Arcticibacter tournemirensis: one gene and its partner. The protein of the gene in region 1 interacts with the protein of each later gene in a pairwise test. Links are inferred from orthologs where the notes say so. Each region holds a gene or a part of one and is shown on either strand. Other genes may lie near its edges.

Region 1 (5,683 bases):
CCATCAATCTGAATGATGGATTCGCCCTGCACATAAGTGCTGAACTCCGCTTCGAGTGTATACCTTTCGTTAAAATGCTTCAGGAAATCATATTCGTTAAAGAACCATGCAGGATAGGACGCTTCATATACGGAGGGCCATACGTTCTGAATGGTTAAACGGTCTTTCCCTCTATCGATAAAGGCAGTTCGGTCAATGATAATATACTTGTATCCTAAGCCGACTAACTCCTCAAGAAAAGTATGCGGCTCGGGTAAATACTGAATTACACCCGACAATATCATCAAATCAGTCTTATACTTCGCGTTACATTCCTCAATTGAATGAAAAAAACGCAGCAGTCCGTCTTCAAAATACTCCTTGCCGCACTCCACGTAATGGGCTTGTTCCACAACATTCCAGCTTGAGCAAACCTGATTACTTAAAAATTCCTTTACCTGGAAATAGGTACTGCCAAGAGACCCTCCAAAATCAAGTATATTCAAAGGAGCACCGTTCTCAAAAGCGCTATGAAGCAGAAACGATATTAGAGGGAACGGGTATTCCTTCTTATCGAAAAGCACCGAGTCTCTTTCATAAACCGCTTCTCCATTTTTCACTTTTAAAAGTGCGGCCTTCGTCTTCTCAAGGATGTTGCTCTTTGCAAACCCCTCTCCATGAGCAGCAGCTTCCTCCCAGGTAGCATAATCGCCAAACCAGCCATATTTTTCTTTAGGCTTTTTCTTTAGTTTTCCAAACAGGCTCATAATCGTTTTTTATAGATAGGAACTAACGGCTTATAGCTCTTTAATAGCTAAAAGTCATTCAACACTTCAATTACTCTTTCTATTTCATCTTCTTTATGGCAATAGGATACGGGTAAGCTCAACGTGGTACGGTGTATCTCTTCCGAAATAGGGTACGATTTCCTGAACTTTTCTTCAAGAGCTTTCTGCTGATGAGGAGGCACCGGGTAATGAATTTCTGTCTTTACTCCGTTCTGTAGCAAGTACTCTCTTAGCCGGTCACGCTCGGGATGTCTGATATTGTAGATGTGATATACATCAAAATAATCGGGTTCCACCACCGGCTTTATAAAATCAGATTTTAGCCCGTTATGATACATCTCTGCGAGCCTTCTCTTATGAGCGTTGATTTCATCCAATCTGTTTAGCTTAATGGAAAGAAATCCGGCCTGTACTTCATCAAGCCGTGAATTAGTGCCGATATACTCGTTATGATACTTTACCCGGGAACCATAATTACGCAGGGCCTTTATCTTTTCGTAAAGCGTCTCATTATCTGTTGTTATAGCCCCTGCATCACCCAGTGCTCCAAGATTCTTCGTAGGGTAGAAGCTAAAAGCTCCGAAATCACCAAAGGTGCCAGTCTTCTTTCCTTTATATTTCGCCCCGTGCGACTGTGCACAATCCTCGATCACTTTCAGTCCATATTTCCGCGCAATGGCGGTAATCGGGTCCATATCACATGACTTCCCATAGAGATGGACAACCAAAATAGCACGGGTTTTAGAAGTAATGCTTTCTTCAATCCTTAACGGATCGATATTGTACGTATTGATATCCGGTTCAACCAATACCGGTACCAGTCCGTTGTGATAAACCGCAAGAATAGTAGCAATGTAGGTATTAGAGGGAACGATCACCTCACTCCCTTCGGGGAATTCAAAACAACGTAGCGCAAGAATTAAAGCATCGAGTCCAGAAGCTAGTCCTGCACAATAACCAGAGCTGCAATAAGAAGCAAAGTCCTTTTCGAAAGCCGACACATTGTTACCGAGTATAAACCAGCCTCTTTCCAGAGTATCCGAAAAAGTCCTTTTATACTCTTCAAAAAATGGCTCATTGAGCAATCTCAGATTTTCATATTCTATCATGGTAGGGCTCGTATATATAATCGTCCGGATCAAAAAACTCGGAAGCCAGCACCATCAGTATGGCATCTTCACTAAAATCGTACATCTTGTGCCAGTCCTCAGGCGCTATCAACAAACACTTATCAGGAGAATCCAGGATAAACTCCTGCTGTACTTTACTATTATCGTTGTGAATAGTGCACTTACCAACAAGACAAATGGCTGCCTGAACCGTCGTCTTGTGCCTGTGTCCTCCTCTCACAGAATCGTCTACTCCGTAAATATAGAAGATCCTCCTGATGTCAAAGGGAATCACCTTTTCTATAACGGTAAGATTCCCTCTTTTGTCAGTAAACGTTTTTAAATTGATTAATTCAGCCATACCGTATTTACGATTCCAGTTTTCTTTTCTTGTAGTAGTTCTTATAATGCCCTGTTAGTGTGAATGTCGCTTTTCGGCCGATATTCGTCATCACCCAGTCGAGATTTAGAAGCGGCTCATGAAAGGTCAGGGTACCATTCACTGCTCTAATCTGTTTCTCAGCTTCTGCCAATCCCTTAGCATATGGCTTGTAGACCAAACTTATAACTTCCTTTTTAAGCGCGTACTGTTCTGCTGTAAGGCGCAACGTATTATTCAAACAATATCTAAAATCGTGACAATGGTAAAAAATCAAATCAGATTCCCCACCGGAGACAGCCGTAGAAACAGTAACCCCCGTACCTTTCCCGGCAAACTCGTATTGGAGATTATTCCATGGTGCAACGCCACCGCCCTGGTGCTGCAGTACGTGAACCCCTTCAAACCTGGTTGTCCAGTCATCCAGATATTTCTGATCACCGAACTTCCCATCTTCAAATCTTTTGTAACACCATTCCAGGCAGGCCTTACGCCACCAGTCTAATACTTTCATCCCTTCCTCTGTGTTCTTAAAGGTAATAAACTGAACACAATAGATTCCACTAAGAGCCGACTGGTCATGTTCCGGACTGTATCTGTGTTCGGTAATAAGCACGGAGCTTTCGCCCATTTCGTCCGTCAACACCTTCGGATCGCTGAAAAAAAACAGGTCGGCGTCCAGGTAAGTACAATGGTCGAGTGAAAATGTATTAATACAATACCAGATAGTAGATGAAGTGCAAGTCCAGCAATACTCACCGGCGGTTCGTCCCGGTTTCACACTTAATAATTCTTCATCCTCAAATTCGTTTAAAGAAATAATCGTGGCATGTATAAGCCGCAGCTCCTTCAGACAGTTATAGCAATCGTCGTCAAAAGCAAAAATATAGAGATGAAAGTTGTTGCTGTATCTTTCTAAAGAATTATACATAGCCAAACCTCTCGAGAGATATGCAGAATTGAATAACGTGCAATAATTAAGCATGATTACAAAAAGCCAAATATACCGAATAAGAACAACTGTCTATGTTGGTTATTCTTATACGGTGTTTATCATTCCTGATCTTTCTTTTCTATAACCGCTTCGATATGATAATGAGGTCTCCCCTTCGTTTCAAGGTAAATTTTCGAGATATATTCTCCCATAATTCCCAGTGCTAAGAGTTGGATACCTCCAAGCATATCCATCACCAAAGCGGTTGAAGCCCAGCCGGGAATATTGTCTCCCCTAAGAACTACCAGAACAATCCATATAGCCAGGAATACGCTGGTTACAAACATAAAAATACCGAGAAACGAAATAAGTCTAACCGGACGGTTGCTAAAAGAGGTGACCCCGTCAAGAGCCAGTGAAAGCATCTTTATTAGAGAATATTTCGTATCCCCACCGATCCGTGACAGTCGTTTGTAATACACAATTTCAGACTTCAGCCCGATCATCGGTATAATACCCCTGATGAAAAGATTTACCTCCTTGTATTTTGCAAATTCGGACAAGGCAAAACCGGAAAGTAAACGAAAGTCTGCGTGATCTTCAATCAGTTTTACTCCCATTGCTCCCATCAACTTGTAAAACACCCGGGCTGTTGTGCTTTTATACACAGTGTCTGTTTCCCGGTCGTTTCTCACTCCATATACAATATGAGCACCGCGGTTGTAAGCCGCTATCATCTTACTAATAGCACTAAGATCATCCTGCAAATCGACATCCATTGTAATAGCGCAATCGACGTGTCCGGTTACCACCTGCATTCCCGCCAATAATGCATTTTGATGACCAACATTAGAAGCTAACTTAACAACTTTCAGAGCTTCGTCTGCTTGAGAAATAAGCAGGTCAAGAGTTTTATCCGAACTTCCATCATCCACAATTACTATGAAACTGTCGGGATGTATAGATCCTGATAGTTTTAAATCTGTTAAAAACTCTTTTAAAACATTAGCGCTTTGAAGAATTATTTCTTCCTCATTATAACATGGTAATACAATTGCTAGCAAGGGCTTCTTTACACCCCGCTCCTGGTCTTTACTCATAAGGCTATTGTTGATCTCGGGTTTTATATCAGTCAAACCTCGATAATAATGAATCCAAAAATAGCATTTATCCTTATAATTACGAAAGGAGTGCAATACCAAACAAAACCCCACAGTCCGCGTTTAGAATAAAAAATCTACAGACATCACCTATTGAATGACAAAGAAATACGACTATCTCGTTGTCGGCTCCGGATTGTTCGGAGCCGTTTTTGCGCACGAAGCGACCAAAGCCGGAAAAAAATGCCTGGTAATCGACAAGCGTGATCATGCCGGCGGCAACATCTTCTGTAAAGAAATGGAAGGCATCAACGTTCATTGGTATGGCGCTCATATTTTTCATACAAACGATAAAGACATATGGGATTATGTGAATCAGTTCGCTGAGTTCAACCGCTACACCAACTCTCCAATTGCAAATTATAAAGGAGAGCTTTACAACCTTCCTTTCAACATGAACACCTTCTATCGCCTCTGGGGAACGAAAACTCCGCAGGAAGCAAAACAAAAGATAGAAGAACAGATAAAAGGGCTGAACATTACCGAACCGAAAAACCTTGAAGAACAAGCCTTAAAACTTGTTGGACCCGATATTTACGAAAAGCTGATCAAACATTATACTGAAAAACAATGGGGCCGGAAAGCTACAGAACTTCCCGCCTTCATTATTAGACGTCTGCCAGTGCGCTTTACTTACGATAACAACTACTTCAACGACAAATACCAGGGTATCCCTGTGGGAGGATATAATAAGATAGTCGAGGGCTTGTTAAAAGACATTGAAGTTCAGCTTAACACCGACTTTATCAGTCGGCGTGAAGAATTTGAAAGCATAGCCGACAAAATTGTATTTACCGGCAAAATAGACGAGTATTACGGGTTCAGGTTCGGCGAACTCGAATACCGAAGCCTGCGCTTTGAAACTGAGGTTGTCGACACGGAAAACTATCAGGGCAACGCCGTAGTAAATTATACTGACTCAGAACCAGCCTATACCCGGATTATCGAGCATAAGCACTTCGAGTTCGGAACTCAACCCAAGACAGTGATCACAAAAGAATATCCTTTGACAAGCGAGAAAGGCGCAGAACCTTATTATCCCGTCAATAACGATAACAACGGTGCAATTTTAAAAAGGTATCAGGAGCTTGCTTCGGCAGAGAAGAATGTAATCTTTGGCGGAAGACTAGCCGAGTACCGTTATTACGACATGCACCAGGTGATCGGTTCGGCACTTGTTAAAGCAAAGCGGGAACTTTCTTAGAAGTAGTAAGTTTTAGGTTATAAGTTATAAGTAACGGAAAATGGACAGTTGACAGGGGACAATTGACAGTGGAAAATGGACAGTGGAAAAGGGATAATAGAAAAGGTCATAAAGACAACTAACAAAATTG
Region 2 (6,453 bases), on another replicon or contig:
CTTCGGCTGAAGATATCGGCCGCATCAGTCATGCACACCCAACCTATACGGAGGCGTTTAAAGAAGCGTCGTTGGCTGCTTCTGATAACAGAGCTATCCATATATGAGTTGAAGGTGAAAAGTAGTTGAATGTCCAGAGTTGAGAGTCGCGGCATAACAATCCTCTTAACAGATCTTGTTTGGCACCGTTTAACTACTGTTAGAATTGCAAAGAAATGTTTACTGACGGCAGTATCAGTACATTTCCTTTGAAATAATATTACATAAGGGCTGAAATATCCAGGTATTTCGGCCCTTTCTATTTGCCTATTGCGTATTGAATTCCTCCAAGCAGGTGTTTTAAAAACAGTGGGTCACTGTAGCTTTCTTCAGTGTGGCCCAGGCCTGTATAAAATGCGCGTCCGCCATCATATTCATGATACCAGGCGATAGGGTGTTCGTTCCCGTTCGTTCCGCCTTCGTAACTTTTCTCGTCAAGCCAGGCAAGCACTTTCATGTCCGGATTGATGTCTTTAAAGTTATACCACTCGTCGGTGTGTTCCCAAACATCCGGCAGCAATTTAGTGGAAGGATGTTTCTTGTCGGTTACTTTGATAATGGCTTTCTGTACTTTCGGATGGTTTGTAAAGTAAGCGCCAACTAATTTTCCATACCATGGCCATTCATACTCCGTATCAGTGGCCGCATGAACGCCCACAAAGCCCTTTCCTGACCTTATATAGGTTTCGAATGCCTTCTGCTGCCCGGGGTCAAGAACTTCGTGTGTGGTGTTAAGAAAAATGACAGCGGCATATTTTTTTAAGTTTCCCCCGGTGAAATGCGAAGCATCTGCAGTTGTATCAACTTTGAAGCTATTATTCTTTCCAAGGGCCTGGATGACCATGATACCGGCAGGAATAGATTTATGATAATAACCTCCCGTTTTGTAAAAAACAAGAATTGTCGCCTGTTTCGGCTTTACGTCTAGTGTGAATTGGTTTGATGTCATACACGCGCTGAAAAGACAGATGAAGTTAATTAAAAGACTAAGCATAACCGGTCATTTTAGCGAATATACTTTATCTGGGTGACATAAAAAAGGGGCCTTAAGCCCCTTTTTTATATATCATGAATCAATTAATGCCTATTTATTATATTGCATCATTTCATACTCGTCGTCGTCGATCTCGCCAGTATAGGGCTCCGTCATCAGAACATCTATATCGTCGTCGTGCTTATTGAACCCGAAGTAAGTAAGAATCTTATCAAAAGCTTCATAAATTACCGGAACGATAATGAGTGTGAGGAATAGGGAACTGGTAAGGCCCCCCATAATAACCCAGGCCAAACCATTTTTCCATTCTGCCCCTGCGCCTTTTGCAATTGCGATAGGAAGCATACCGATAACCATCGCAATGGTTGTCATCAGAATAGGGCGGAGCCGGGCGTGGTTGGCCATAATTAATGCTTCCCTTGTACTCTTACCCTCCGCTTTCTGCTGATTTGTAAAGTCGACAAGGATAATGGCGTTCTTTGCAACCAATCCAATAAGCATGATCAAACCAAGAATGGTGAATATATTCAGAGAGTTATTTGTGAGTGCCAGGGCGAGCAAAGCCCCTATTACCGATAGCGGGATAGAAAACATCACCACAAATGGGTATACATAGTTGTCGTAGAGGGCTACCATAATAAGGTAAACCAAGATGATAGACATCAGCAGGGCAACACCTAATGTTCCAAAGCCTTCTGATTGGTTTTCCATATCACCGCCAAAGATAAAGCTAACTCCGGCTGGCCTGGGCAGGTCTTTAATCTGGGTTTCAAGTTCAGAGAAAATAGTTCCTGACGGTCGCCCCACCACCTGCGACTGCACTGATACCTTCGTGCTTTTATCCTGGCGTTCAAGCTGACTTGGCCCCGAACTTTCTGTAACCGTAGCAAACTGCTCGAGATGGATTTGTTGTTCGTCTTTGTTTATAAACGTGAGGTTCTTAACATCGTCCATGCTCTTTCTATTAAAATTGTCAAGCCGGATGTTGATGTCGTATTCGTACTCTCCCTGCCTGAACTTACTGTCGGTGTTTCCGCTAAATGCTGTTTGCATGGTAGCGCCGACAGTTTGAAGACTTAAGCCGAGAGCCGACATTTTATCCCTGTCTACTTGTACCCTTATTTCAGGATTTCCGCTTTCGACAGAGAGCTTAACTTCGGTGGCTCCATCAATTTTCTCGAGCTTTGATTTTACCACATTGGCGAACTTCATTACGCTGTCGAGTTCACTCCCCCTTACTACAACTTCAACAGGAGCTCGTTCTGCACTTCCGAGGATGCTCACTGGTGTGGTCTTAACTTTTGCTCCCACTAATTGAGGTGCAAGTTCTTTTTTTATTCGGGCAGCATAAACGTCGGACGGGTCGGTTCTCTCTTTGCGATCGACAAGCTGCACATTTATCTCCGACTTGTATGCTGTAGCTAACGATGCCCCCATTCCATCACTCGTCTGACCCACAGTTGTGATCAGTCTTGTAACTTCAGGCTTCCGGCTTAAAATAGCTTCGGCTTTACTCGTTGCCAGATTGGTTTGTTCAATAGACGCATCTTTCGGCATTTCAATTTGCACGATGAATTCTCCGCGGTCACTTTTTGGGAAAAATTCAGTTCCGATAAAGCCGGCGCCAATAAGGGCAACTGAGGAGAAGAGCAGAACAACCGTTCCTCCCAGTACTATCCATTTATGTCCCAGCGACCATGTAAGCAGGCTGGTGATCCAGGCGGTGAACCTGTCGAGGCGTCTTTCAAATGAAAGGATAATCTTTCCAAAGAAATTCTTCCCTTCAATGTGCTCAAGCTTTCCGAATCTCGAAGACAGCAACGGTACAATGGTAAAGGAAGCAAGTAAACTAAGTAACGTTGCAATGATGACTACCACACAAAACTCCCGCAATATATCCGAAACAAGACCTGTACTGATAGCAATAGGGAAGAAAACAACCACAATTACCAGTGTGATGGAGGTAACTGTAAATCCGATTTCTTTTGTTGCATCATAGGCAGCGCGTACGCGGTTCTTGCCCATCTCCATATGCCGGTAAATGTTTTCAAGTACAACAATCGCATCGTCGACAAGGATACCTACTACAAGTGAAAGACCCAGTAACGACATCAGGTTAAGCGTAAATCCAAAGAGTTTTATTCCTATAAAAGTTGCAATCAGCGAAGCAGGGATCGATACCATCACAATGGCCGCATTACGCAAACTATGCAGGAAGAAAAGCATTACAAACGCCACCAGAATTACCGCCAATATCAAGTCATGAATAACAGCATCGGCCGATTCGAGGGTGTATGTCGAACTATCAGACGCTATCGTAATGTTAAGGTCGATGTTTTTGTAGTCAGTTTTCAGACTTGTTATTATGTTGCGTACGCCTTCGCTCACCTCTACGGCATTAGCATCCGTCTGTTTTAAAACCTGAAGTGCAAGGGCTGCTTTACGGTCAACCCTGGCGATCTTTTCGACGTCTTTTTGACTATCCTGGACATCGGCAATGTCTCTAAGTCTTACTTGCACGTTGTTCTTATCCGAAACAACCAGGTTCCTCAGTTCTTCGACACTTCCATACTTCCCCGCCAGCCTAATAAGAATGTCGCGGTTTTCGGTCCTGATACTTCCGGTAGGGAAGTCAAGATTCGAGCTTCGAATAGCTTGCTGCACTGTAGTGAGTGACAATCCGTAACCTTGCAGTTTGTTTTCGTCAATATTCACCTGGATTTCGCGCTCACGACCGCCAATGATATTTACCTGAGCTACGCCGTTTACCCTTGAGATGTTAGGTACAATCCGGTTATCCATCAGGTCGTAAAATGCAGCATCGTCCATATTTGATGTAGACGACATTGTCAGAATGGGAAGATCGTCGAGCGAAAACTTGTTTAGTGATGGTGCTTCTGCATCGTCAGGTAAATCAGAGAGAATTGCATTTACTTTTCTCTGTGCATCGTTCAATGCGAGGTCGACATCTGCGCCACTATTCAACTGGATAACTACGGATGACAGGCTCTCATACGAGGTAGCTGTAATCTTCTTAATGTTTTCCATCGAGGATACGGCATCCTCGATTTTTTTTGTGACCGTGTTCTCTACTTCTGTTGGCGAAGCACCCGGATAGGTTGTTGTAACCGACACCACCCCCGGCGAAAACTTCGGTAACATTTCGTAGTTAAGGGATCTGTAGCTTATAAACCCCAGCAGGGAAAGTACTGTGAACAGCACTACTACAATGGTGGGTCTCTTTATCGATATTTCAGCTAATTTCATTTTTTAATTTTGATTAATAGTTTCTGGTACAAGCCACTTATACTTATCTTATTTCACTGCTTGTACCTGAGTCCCATCTGTGAGATTAACCTGCCCGCTGGTTATAACTGTTTCACCTTCTTTTAGTCCTTCGAGGATTTCGACACGTTCGCCTGCGATTCTTCCGGGAGTTACATTTCTGGAGCGTGCTGTACTTCCATCAAGAACAAACACCTTATTGCTGTTCACACTTCCTGCAAATGCTGTCCTTGGAACTGTAATAACCGGACGCTGTTGTGGTAAATCAAATACTGCAGTTCCGTACATTCCTGCTTTCAACTCGTTTCCGCTATTATTGCTTACTTCAATCTCTACCGGGAAGTTCAGACTGTTATCGGCTTTGGGAGCAATAAAACTAATCTTACCTGTAAACTCTTTTTCCGGAAAAACTTTTGAAGTGATTTTTACCCTGTCTCCAACTTTAAGGTTAACAACCTGTGTTTCATTTGCTGTCACTTTAAGCTTGAGCTTGGAAAGGTCAACTATTTCAAACAGCTGAGTTCCGGGAGATACAAAAGAACCTTTTTCTATAAAGCGTTTGTTAACGATCCCCGAAATAGGTGCTTTGATATCTGCGTCGTTTGACTTTCTCTTTGCCGTTTGTACGCGGGCCAGTGCATTCCTGACGTTTAATCGCATAGCATCTACCTGTTGCTGTGTCACTCCGCCGGTCTTAAATGAGCTTTCGTACCGTTCAAGGTCGCGTACCGCATTCTGATAATTTGCCTGAGCGGCCTGGGCTTCTACAGAAAGCAGTTCGTCGTCGATGCGTGCAACGACCTGACCACGCTGTACATGGTCGCCTTCATCTACAGTAATACGTGTTACTCTTCCGGAGTTTTCGGCAGATAGCGTTAAATCCTGATTGGCGGCAAAATTGCCGTTTGCACTAAAGTCGAGATCAACCGTGCCCGTTTTGGCTGTTTCAGTCTTCACGGCTACGGCACCTGTATTGCCTTCGGCAACGACCGCCGTCTTCGCCTGGTTGCTCTTTTTATTGTTCTGCAACACCCAGGCAATTAAAGCCAGTACAAGGACAACTACTATTACTGTTATTATACTTCTCTTTTTCATTTTATTGTTCGATTGAGGGCCCCGTACTTATATTGTCCGTGACGATGTGTTTTTCTTACATCCGGACTGTTCCTGCCCGTTTAATTAGTTTAATAGTGATTTGATATTACCTTTAGATTTTAACAACTGGATTTCGGCCAGTTTATAATTAAGCAGAGCCTGCGTGTAACTGTTTTGGGCACTCACAAGTGAGTTTTCTGCATCAAGAAGGTCTGTTAGGGTGGCTAATCCGTTATGGTAATTATTTTGCGTACTTGCATACACCTCTTGTGCGAGCTTCATGTTTTCCACCTGCGCTTTTATGGTGCTTATACTGTTTTTTATCTGTATTGTGGCGTTATCATGAGCCAGGTTTAATGATTGAGTAGTATTTCTGATATCTTCCTGCGCTTTCAGCAGGTCGATTTCAGCCTGTTTTACCCTCGACTTTCTGGCAAAACCGTCAAAAATAGGTATTGACAGGTTTAATGTTAACGCAGATGCCTTGGCCCATTGTGTGGTACTGTTGCTTCTCAGTAAATCGAACTTGTTCCCGAACCCTGTATAAACAAAATTGGTATTAAATGACAGCTTCGGAATATACTCAGCCTGATATGCCTTCTTCTGATAATTGAGTAGCTCCTCCTGCTTTTTAATTAAACGATACTGCGTCAGGTCTGCAACATTCAATTCATCTGCCATCCCGCTCGCCTCGGCAGGGATAGCCGACAACTGAGCCTGAGGTATAAGGATGGTATTGTTAATTGGCATGCCAATATAAAACTTAAGTAGGTTTTCCTGCTGTATTACACCGTTCTCGAGCTCCTGGCGTTGAGTGCGCAGATTGGTAAGATTTACCTTCACCCGATCGAGGTCGATTTTTCTGGCCAGCCCATTCCTGAACTGATCGGCAACTGTCTTTTCAATTCTGACAAGAGAGTTGATATTTGTGTCAATCACGGCCATTTTTTCTCTTGATACGAGTACCTGATAATAGGAAGACGCTACCTGTTGTAGCATGTTTTCTTCGCTCAACGCTGCATTAAGGTTGTAGTAGTCCT

The links. The genes of interacting proteins can lie anywhere in the genome.
Region 2: the proteins of BDE36_RS23385 (region 1) and BDE36_RS21230 interact in binary tests that used the Bacillus subtilis proteins (3 or more experiments, as listed by UniProt). The link is inferred for Arcticibacter tournemirensis from one-to-one orthologs.

What each region holds. Positions count from the first base shown.
Region 1 is NZ_VFPL01000002.1:438,852-444,534, forward strand. What follows is about bases 2,300-5,289. They hold BDE36_RS23385 (glycosyltransferase family 2 protein), read right to left. Parts: upstream 4,290-5,289; coding sequence 3,309-4,289; downstream 2,300-3,308. Other genes in these bases: BDE36_RS23380 (glycosyl transferase), read right to left, coding at 2,300-3,186; glf (UDP-galactopyranose mutase), read left to right, coding at 4,447-5,289. Also shown: BDE36_RS23365 (methyltransferase, TIGR04325 family), read right to left, coding at 1-746; BDE36_RS23370 (DegT/DnrJ/EryC1/StrS family aminotransferase), read right to left, coding at 794-1,876; BDE36_RS23375 (sugar 3,4-ketoisomerase), read right to left, coding at 1,863-2,237; more of BDE36_RS23380, read right to left, coding at 2,245-2,299; more of glf, read left to right, coding at 5,290-5,553.
Region 2 is NZ_VFPL01000001.1:5,082,546-5,088,998, reverse strand. Bases 924-4,683 are described here. They hold BDE36_RS21230 (efflux RND transporter permease subunit), read right to left. Parts: upstream 4,301-4,683; coding sequence 1,124-4,300; downstream 924-1,123. Other genes in these bases: BDE36_RS21225 (efflux RND transporter periplasmic adaptor subunit), read right to left, coding at 4,349-4,683; BDE36_RS21235 (ThuA domain-containing protein), read right to left, coding at 924-988. In the rest of the region: lpdA (dihydrolipoyl dehydrogenase), read left to right, coding at 1-107; more of BDE36_RS21235, read right to left, coding at 299-923; more of BDE36_RS21225, read right to left, coding at 4,684-5,413; BDE36_RS21220 (TolC family protein), read right to left, coding at 5,498-6,453. UniProt on the Bacillus subtilis protein: Required for self-resistance to surfactin, an antimicrobial lipopeptide surfactant produced by B.subtilis. Also required for swarming motility.